2 regions of the Cytobacillus sp. GQ23 genome follow, and region 2 is predicted to be linked to the other one. Evidence: predicted binding sites of a transcription regulator. Region 2 holds the regulator's gene; the other holds the start of a gene.
The links. Region 2 encodes NrdR, which represses ribonucleotide reductase genes. Its sites were predicted from a motif close to AACACNATATATNGTGTT; they were not measured.
Positions count from the first base shown of each region.

Region 1: AC6CHU_RS09685 (vitamin B12-dependent ribonucleotide reductase) is a predicted target of NrdR. The motif match lies at 2,224-2,241, and genes of this name have one in related genera.

Region 1 is NZ_JCAXER010000009.1:112,381-116,813, reverse strand. Features, by position in the region: gene AC6CHU_RS09685 (vitamin B12-dependent ribonucleotide reductase) at 1-2,084, opposite strand, end outside; gene AC6CHU_RS09680 (lipoate--protein ligase family protein) at 2,590-3,426, opposite strand; gene AC6CHU_RS09675 (rhodanese-like domain-containing protein) at 3,609-3,992, shown strand; gene gcvPB (aminomethyl-transferring glycine dehydrogenase subunit GcvPB) at 4,225-4,433, opposite strand, start outside.
Region 2 is NZ_JCAXER010000002.1:174,071-178,503, reverse strand. Features, by position in the region: gene AC6CHU_RS02585 (glyceraldehyde-3-phosphate dehydrogenase) at 1-758, shown strand, start outside; gene speD (adenosylmethionine decarboxylase) at 1,074-1,448, shown strand; gene AC6CHU_RS02575 (hypothetical protein) at 1,580-1,984, shown strand; gene nrdR (transcriptional regulator NrdR) at 2,086-2,547, shown strand; gene AC6CHU_RS02565 (replication initiation and membrane attachment family protein) at 2,880-4,310, shown strand; gene dnaI (primosomal protein DnaI) at 4,310-4,433, shown strand, end outside.

The DNA of each region.
Region 1 (4,433 bases), on a different contig from region 2:
CGGTCTAAATATTCCTGAACTATATCTGCCTTCACTTCAATGAACTTGCCTAAGCGGCCGCTTCTGAAGTATGAGAAGGAGAAATATGGTTCAAGGCCCGTAGATACTCCCACCATGGTTCCTGTGGATCCCGTAGGAGCAACGGTTAGAAGATGCGAATTGCGGATTCCGCTTTTTAAAATAGAAGCACGGATATCTTCAGGCATTTTCTTCATGAAGCCTGTTTCTGTAAAAGCTTTGCGCAGGCGATTCGTTTCTTCAGGATTTTCACCTGTTAAGAACGGGAAGCTTCCTTTCTCCTCTGCAAGCTTTATAGAAGCTTTGTATGCTGAAGTAGCAATGGTTTCAAAGACTTTATCAATCAGCACGTTGCCTTCTTCAGATCCATATTCTGTTTCACAATAGATCAGCAGATCATGAAGCCCCATTACACCAAGACCAACACGACGCTCGCCTAATGCCTGCTTTTTGTTCTCTTCAAGGAAGTATGGTGTAGCATCTATGACATTGTCCTGCATCCGTACACCCACTTCAACAGTACGCTTCAGCTTTTCAAAATTAACTGTTTTATTTTCCTTATCTGCCATTTCTGCAAGGTTTACTGCTGCAAGGTTACATACGGAATTTGGCGCCAGAGGCTGCTCGCCGCAAGGATTTGTAGCTACGACCTTTTGTCCGTAAGCCTGTGCATTCGTCATGTCGTTGGCATTATCAATAAAGAAAATGCCTGGTTCAGCTGAGTATGTTGCACAGATGTTAATCAGGTTCCATAGCTCTTTCGCTTTAATTTTACGATGAACGCGCACTTTATAGCCTAGTTTTTCCCACTCTCTGACATCACCTACTTTATGCCATTCTTCGTTGTATGTTTTCATCGTTTCGGCATCATAGGACTCAACATCCGGGAAACGAAGCTCATATTCTGCATCATTTTCAACCGCATCCATAAATTCTTTCGTGAGGCAGACTGAAATGTTTGCTCCTGTCAGGAACTCAGAGTTGTGAACACTATAAGTACCTCCAGCCGCAAGCTTTTCCTCTGCGTCTTTAATGATTTTTTCACTGAAGCCGCCATAGCCTGGAATGCTTTTGTAATTAATAATGCCCTGGTACATGGCAATTTCCTGTTCATTAAACGGAGTGAATTTTAATTTTTCTTTAGCATATTTTTTTATGGTTTCATCCTTTGTATTTTCAAGAAGGAAGCGTAAAATTCTTGGGTTTTGCATTTTCGAAATGATGAATTCGATAATGTCCGGATGCCAATCAGATAGCATAATCATCTGTGCACCTCTTCGGGATCCCCCTTGCTCCACAAGATGTGTAAGCTTCGCAATATCATCCAGCCAGGAAACTGAACCGGAGGATTTTCCGTTCACTCCTTTTGCGAGTGTATTGCGCGGTCTAAGAGTTGAACCGTTTGTCCCTACGCCGCCGCCGCGGCTCATGATTTCCATTACCTGCTTGCGGTGCTCGGAAATTCCTTCACGGGAATCCTGCACGAATGGCATTACATAACAGTTGAAATACGTAACATCTGTTTCAGCACCTGCTCCGTACAACACCCGGCCAGCCGGAATAAAATTCAGGTTTTTCAATTCCTGATAGAATTTTTCAAACCATTCTTTTCTTTTTTCTTCGGTTTTTTCAACAGATGCAAGGCCAGTTGCATTACGCTTGGCGATTTGCTCATAATAGATTTCCAGAGGCTTCTCGATTACATCAAGAGGCTTTGTAATAATGCCTGTTCTCACTTCTTCCGGATCATCCAGCACTCCTCTGTAATCTTCTTCTACTAAAACCTTTGCTGTCTTGTTTTCCCAGTCTATGTCGAGAATATAGCCTAATCCGCGTGCAGGAAATTTTGGATCTTCCTTTATGGTGAGAACAACAAAGTCACCGTTTGTGAGTGTCACTTTCTCGGTGTCTTTGAAGGTATAGCGGTCTAGCATAACCAAGCGGGAAACACCTTTGTGGGTCATTTTCATATCAGGGGTTACAGGGTGAACCTGAGGAAAGAGACGGATGTCCTTGTTTAAACGTTCAATGTTTAATTTCATTTTTTGTCCTAGGGCAACAGACATTGTTACAACTCCTTCTTTCTAAATCAAATATGGAAGTACATTTTGACAGATAGAGTAAATCTATCTGTCAAAATAGTACCCTAAAGTTACCACATCTTAAACCATAAAATCAATATATAGTGTTATTAATATTTTCGACAACACTACATGTTGTGTTGAGTTCAGCAAATTATCGTTTTGTCAAACTTAAAAAATACTAAAATTTGAAGAAAAACAGAGTTAATGACCGATTTTCGACAATTAACGATAAATTTTAACACATTTTGAAGCTTGCACTTTTTTTGTTCATTATTTGGAAAAATATTCATTAATCTTGCACCCGGATACCCTGCTCCCGCAGGACTCCGAATAAGTTTCCTTGAGTACACACCGCACGAAGAAAATGCACGTGCATTTTCGAGGATCTTGCACCTTCCCGCTCCAATCAACTCAGTAAAAATAAAACAAATGGCAGCAAACTTGCGAAAACATCCTTAAAAAAAGAGAAAAAGCGACTTAGCCGCTTTTATCTCTTATAGTTCCATTCATCGCTTTCATATCGTTCTTTTGCGATTTTTTGTACATATGCCATCTCATCATCTGAAAGCTCGTAAGGTTCCAGCACAATGTTCAGGCCTTCCTCAAACCCCTTCTTGAAAGCTGCCTTGGCCTGCTCAAGAGTAATATTTTCTGTTGTCAGCTCATTTATGGCCACAGCTTTATTTTTAAAAGCCTTTTGCATTCTCTCTTTTACCCGGTCATTAGGATATTTGAACAAGCTAAAGAGCTTGTCTTCATCCAAATCAAGTAATATAGAGCCATGCTGAAGGATGACACCTTTTTGTCTTGTCTGTGCACTCCCTGCTACTTTACGGCCTTCAACTACAAGTTCATACCAGCTTGGGGCATCAAAACAAACAGCCGATCTTGGATTTTTCAGAGAGTCCCTTTCTTCAGCAGTCTTTGGCACAGCAAAATACGCCTCCATACCAAGTGCGTGAAAACCTTTTAGAATTCCTTCAGAAATGACTCTGTACGCTTCCGTTACTGTAGTGGGCATTTCCGGGTGGTTTTCAGGAACGATCACGCTGTAGGTGAGTTCATGTTCGTGAAGCACCCCTCTTCCGCCTGTTGGTCTGCGGACAAAACCCAAACCATGCTGCTTCACTGCTTCCATATCTATTTCCTTTTCAGCCTTTTGGAAGTATCCAATCGAAAGAGTTGCGGGGTTCCAGCCATAAAACCGGATTACCGGAGGCATCTTTCCTTCACTGTTCCAGTCAAGCAAAGCTTCATCCAAAGCCATATTAAAGGAGGGTGACCCCTCTTTAGAATCAATAAATCGCCAAACTTCTTTAGTCATATATAACCCTCGTTTTCAGATTCTTTAACTAGTCATTTGCGGTTATTAGTCTACCAAAATTGATGTGAAATTAAAAGCATGTTGAATTTCCAAAACAAATTTACCAGATTTCCTTTACTCCCATTAGGAAAGACTTATATAATATTAGTTGGCTTACCTATGTGTGAAAGGAGAAAGACATATTGGAAACACTTTATTTCATTCTAATCATTTTGGGTGCAATCATTACCTATTCTGTCATAACTTGGTTTTATCAGCGCCGCATTGTTAAAACACTTACTGAAGACCAGTTTAGAGAAGGCTATAGAAAAGCCCAATTAATCGACGTTCGCGAACCAAATGAATTTGAAAACGGCCATATTTTAGGTGCCCGCAATATACCGCTTTCACAAATGAAAATGCGCATGAAAGAACTGCGTCCGGACAAGCCAGTATACTTATATTGCCAGAGCGGCATGAGAAGCGCGAGAGCTGCCCAGTTTTTGCACCGTAAAGGCTACAAAGACCTTTCACACCTGCAGGGCGGATTTAAAAAATGGTCCGGAAAAGTGAAAGTGAAAAAATAATAGCATTAGCTTGAAAAGGCCCCGTTAGTTTAACGGGGCCTATTTTGTTTTGAACTGTCCCATCTTCAAACTCTTCTTAACCACTGCCATATCCCCATTTCCAGCCCGCTTTTCATTTTTTTGGCTGTTTCCCTCGGATTTTATACCAGAATATCTCTATTCTCTTACATCCGGCAACAATCCATTATAGGCATCAAAAAAGAGTGCCCGTTTAGGACACTCTTTTTTGACATTATACTTTTTGATAGCGAAGAACCGGCTTTCTTGCAGCCATTGTTTCATCCAGACGGCCAATAACTGTTGTATGAGGTGCTTCCTGAACAATCTCAGGGTTTTCCTCAGCTTCTTTAGCAATTTGGATCATGGCATCGACGAAAGCATCCAGCGTCTCTTTAGACTCTGTCTCTGTCGGCTCAATCATAATACACTCCTCCACATTAA
Region 2 (4,433 bases):
TCGTTATTGAAGCTACAGGAAAGTTTAATTCCCGTGATAAAGCGGCTCTTCATCTTGAAGCCGGGGCTAAAAAGGTAATACTTACTGCTCCTGGAAAAAATGAAGATGTGACTATTGTTATGGGCGTAAATGAAAGCGCATTAAAAATTGAAGAACATGATATTATTTCAAATGCATCCTGCACAACAAACTGTCTTGCACCTGTTGCGAAAGTGCTTGATGAACAATTTGGCATTGAAAACGGACTTATGACAACCGTTCATGCATATACAAACGATCAGAAAAATATTGATAACCCGCATAAGGATTTACGCCGTGCCCGTGCTTGCGGACAGTCTATCATCCCGACTTCCACTGGTGCTGCTAAAGCTTTGTCGCTGGTACTGCCTCATTTAAAAGGCAAATTACATGGGATGGCACTGCGCGTGCCAACTCCTAACGTTTCCTTAGTTGACCTCGTGGTAGACTTAAAGCGCGACGTAACAATTGAAGAAGTGAATGCTGCCTTTGCAACAGCTTCTCAGGGATCTTTGCATGGTATCCTGGATATTACAGACGAACCATTGGTGTCAATCGATTTCAACACAAATGAACACTCTGCCATCATTGATGGATTATCTACAATGGTAATAGGCACCAGCAAAGTGAAAGTACTTGCCTGGTACGATAATGAGTGGGGTTATTCCTGCCGTGTCGTAGACTTGACAAAATATGTTGCACAGGAGCTTTTACAAGCATCTGCCGTTAAAGTTGGCTAATTTCCAATCTCTTTTAGTTTAAAACTACCCATACCTTACCTTTAAAGCCTGCCATTCCCCGGCAGGCTCCTTTTATTGGACAAAACTCCTTTTTTGAATCAGAAATTTGCGAAGAAAATGTAGAACAATGTGTTGCAAAAAGAAATTAAACAAAGTATACTAATCCTCGTGAACTTCTCCGAGGTTTTGGTATGGTAGCTACTTAAAGGGTTAGGACCTCTTTGGACTAACTTTCCCCCGTGGTAGTTATAGACCAGTATAAATCTGGAATTTCATTAATTAATAGCTTAAAAGTTTAAAGGGGGAAATTTGAATATGGAAACTATGGGTCGTCACGTAATCTCAGAACTTTGGGGATGCGATTTTGAAAAGTTAAATGATATGGATTATATTGAGCAGACATTCGTAAATGCTGCATTAAAATCTGGTGCGGAAATTCGCGAGGTTGCATTTCATAAGTTTGCGCCACAGGGTGTCAGCGGAGTTGTTATCATCTCTGAATCTCATTTAACTATTCACAGCTTCCCGGAGCATGGCTATGCCAGCATTGATGTGTATACGTGTGGAGATCTTGACCCTAACATTGCTGCAGACTTTATTGCAGAAGCGTTAGGAGCTCAAACGCGTGAGAATATTGAAATTCCTCGCGGTATGGGTCCAGTTCAAGTTAAACAAGCTCAAGTACTTTAATACAAAATGAACCAGGCAATTCAGAGGTGTAATTAATACACCTCTTTTTATTTTGCTTAAAATCCAGTACCTTTAGTATCTTCGTAAAAAATAGTACAATAAAGTTACAAATAATAGACGGAGGAAAGAGAATGTCGATTTTCAGTCAGCTTGCCAGACGCTATAAAAAGCAGTGTGAAACAAATGAAAACCACTCTGATCCTGAGCTTACTACAAGATACTATAGAACCAATACAGCACAAATGCTGCAGACGATTGAAGAGTTATTCAGGGCAGACCATAATGTGAACATTCTCAGCATTTCCAAGGAACACGGCGAAATTGCTGCAGAAATAAAAAAAGACAAATCCGTTTTTGCCATTGTGACAGTCGTGACTGTCAAGCCTTTTGAAACAGCTGTAGATATCAATATTTCAACTGAACAATCCTCACCTGCAGGAGTGCACCCAATTCTTAAGAGAGAGGTTCTTTCGATATATGAAAAATTAAATAAACGGCATGATTTTCTAGGTTCTGCAAGAAATGCAGATAAATAGTTGTACTTGTACTGACAACTCCTTTTTTATAAGATAAGAGTATCAAATAATCTTCGGTAAATAGTTAAAGCCAACTTATAAAAAAATTCGGAGCTGATTGTATGAGATGCCCTTCATGCCAAAACAATAATACCCGTGTTCTTGATTCCCGACCTGTGGATGACAGCCGATCGATCCGCCGAAGAAGAGAATGCGAGAAATGCGGATACCGGTTTACGACTTTTGAGAAAGTGGAAGAAATTCCATTAATCGTTGTGAAAAAAGAAGGTACCAGAGAGGAATTCAGCCGGGAGAAAATTCTGAGAGGCCTTATTAAAGCATGTGAAAAGAGGCCTGTTGCTTTAAAAGATCTCGAGGATATTACCTTTGAAGTGGAGAAAGAACTCCGCAGCAACGGTGTTTCTGAAATAAAAAGTGATGAAATTGGCGAAATGGTCATGGACAGGCTCGCAAAGATTGACGAGGTCGCATATGTCCGGTTCGCATCGGTATACAGGCAATTTAAGGATATCAATGTGTTTATTGATGAACTTAAGGAACTAATTAAAAAAGAACAATCGTAATCTGGACAGTTTTCCCGCTGCACTGATTTTGGATGAAAGCTATTTTTGCAAGACTTGTTGCTTTTGTATGTTTTTCGAGTTGATTGGAGCTGATAGTACCGCCCTAGTAACTCGAAGCGCAGAGGAAGGCTTACTGCCTTCACCGCTGTTCACCGAGCAGCCTGGAGCGGAAATCATCCGGCAGCAATGTTAGGCGAAAAACAGCAAGTTATACGTGTAGAGATTTGATGAAATAGGCTGATGGGCTGAAGGGTTTTCTTTGGCTCTTTTTTTTGCGGGATATGCTTTTAATTGACAGGATAAAAAAATTTAGATAGAAAAAGGTGAACGCCATGGCCCAGCATTGGCAGGAGATGCTTCCAATAGACCGATATACAGTAGCAGCCAGCGGGCTTTTGCATGATTATGACCGGAAAGTGCTGACACTCTTATACCAGCCGCTCATTGGCTCTGTGTGCTTCAGTTTGTATATGACTTTATGGGCCGAACTTGAAGAAAATCGGCTATGGTCATCTTCCAACTCACACCATAGTTTAATGAATTTCATGGGGCTGGGGCTTAAAGATATTTATGAAGCCCGTCTCAAGCTTGAAGGGATAGGACTTTTAAAGGTATATGTGAACAAAGAAGAAGAGACAAGGTCATTTATTTACGAGCTGCTTCCACCGCTGACACCTGAACAATTCTTCCTTGATGGCATGCTCAATATCTATCTTTATAAGAAATTGGGCAAGAATCAATTTATGAGATTGAAGCGCTTCTTCTCAGATCAGAAGGTGCAGCCGGCCATGGGATTTGAGGAAGTAACAAAGGCTTTCCAGGATGTATTCCAATCCGGGCACCCTGGTTCGTTAGATGAAGAAGTGGTGAAGCTGATGAATGAATCGGATGGGGAAGGGTATATTGGAAGGCAGGAGCAGGAGGGCATTCAAATTGGAAATGAAGAGTTTAATTTTGAATTGCTTCAGGCAGGGCTTAATGAATCGCTTGTACCAAAAAAAGCCCTTACAGTTAAAGTAAAGGATTCCATCAGCAATCTTGCCTTTTTATACGGAATCGACCCTATTCAGATGAAAAATATTGTCATCAGCGCCGTAAATGAAGATAATGAGATAAACATTGATGAATTAAGAAAATCTGCGCGGGATTGGTATCAATTCCAAAACCAGGATATGCTTCCATCCCTGATAGACCGGGTTCAGCCTGCCATTCATCATACTCATAAAAAAAAGCCTGAAACACAGGAAGAAGAATTAATTCGTTATTTGGAAATTACCTCACCCAGGCAGCTATTAAAAGATATATCAGGAGGAGCAGAACCTTCGAAGGGCGATCTGCAGATTATAGAAGATGTCATGTTCCAGCAAAAGCTTCTGCCTGGGGTAATTAATGTGCTGATTCAATATGTTATGCTCAAAACAGATATGAAGCTGACGAAAGGGTACGTAGAAAAAATAGCTGGCCACTGGGCGAGAAAGAAGATTAAAACCCCTGAGGCGGCTATTGCATTAGCCAAAAAGGAGCATCGCCAATACCTTGATTGGGCGGAAGGAAAGAAAACTGCAGGCCCAACGGGAAACAAAAGGAAGCCGATCAGAACAGAGATGCTTCCAGACTGGTTTGATGAAAATAGCAGCCCAGCTGCCAAAAAGGAACAGATCCAGCAGCAAAATAGCGAAAAGGAACAGTATGAGCGGGAATTGAAAAAAAGGGAACTTAAGGAGAAATTAAAAAAACTGCGATCACAGGAGGTGACTGATTAATGGAAAAAATTAATGAAACATTACGGCGTCTTGCTGGCAATGAAGGTTTTCAAAGAAGATATGAAATGATGAGGAACCAAACGCTTAATCACCCTGAAGTAAAGGCCTTTCTCCAAAAACATC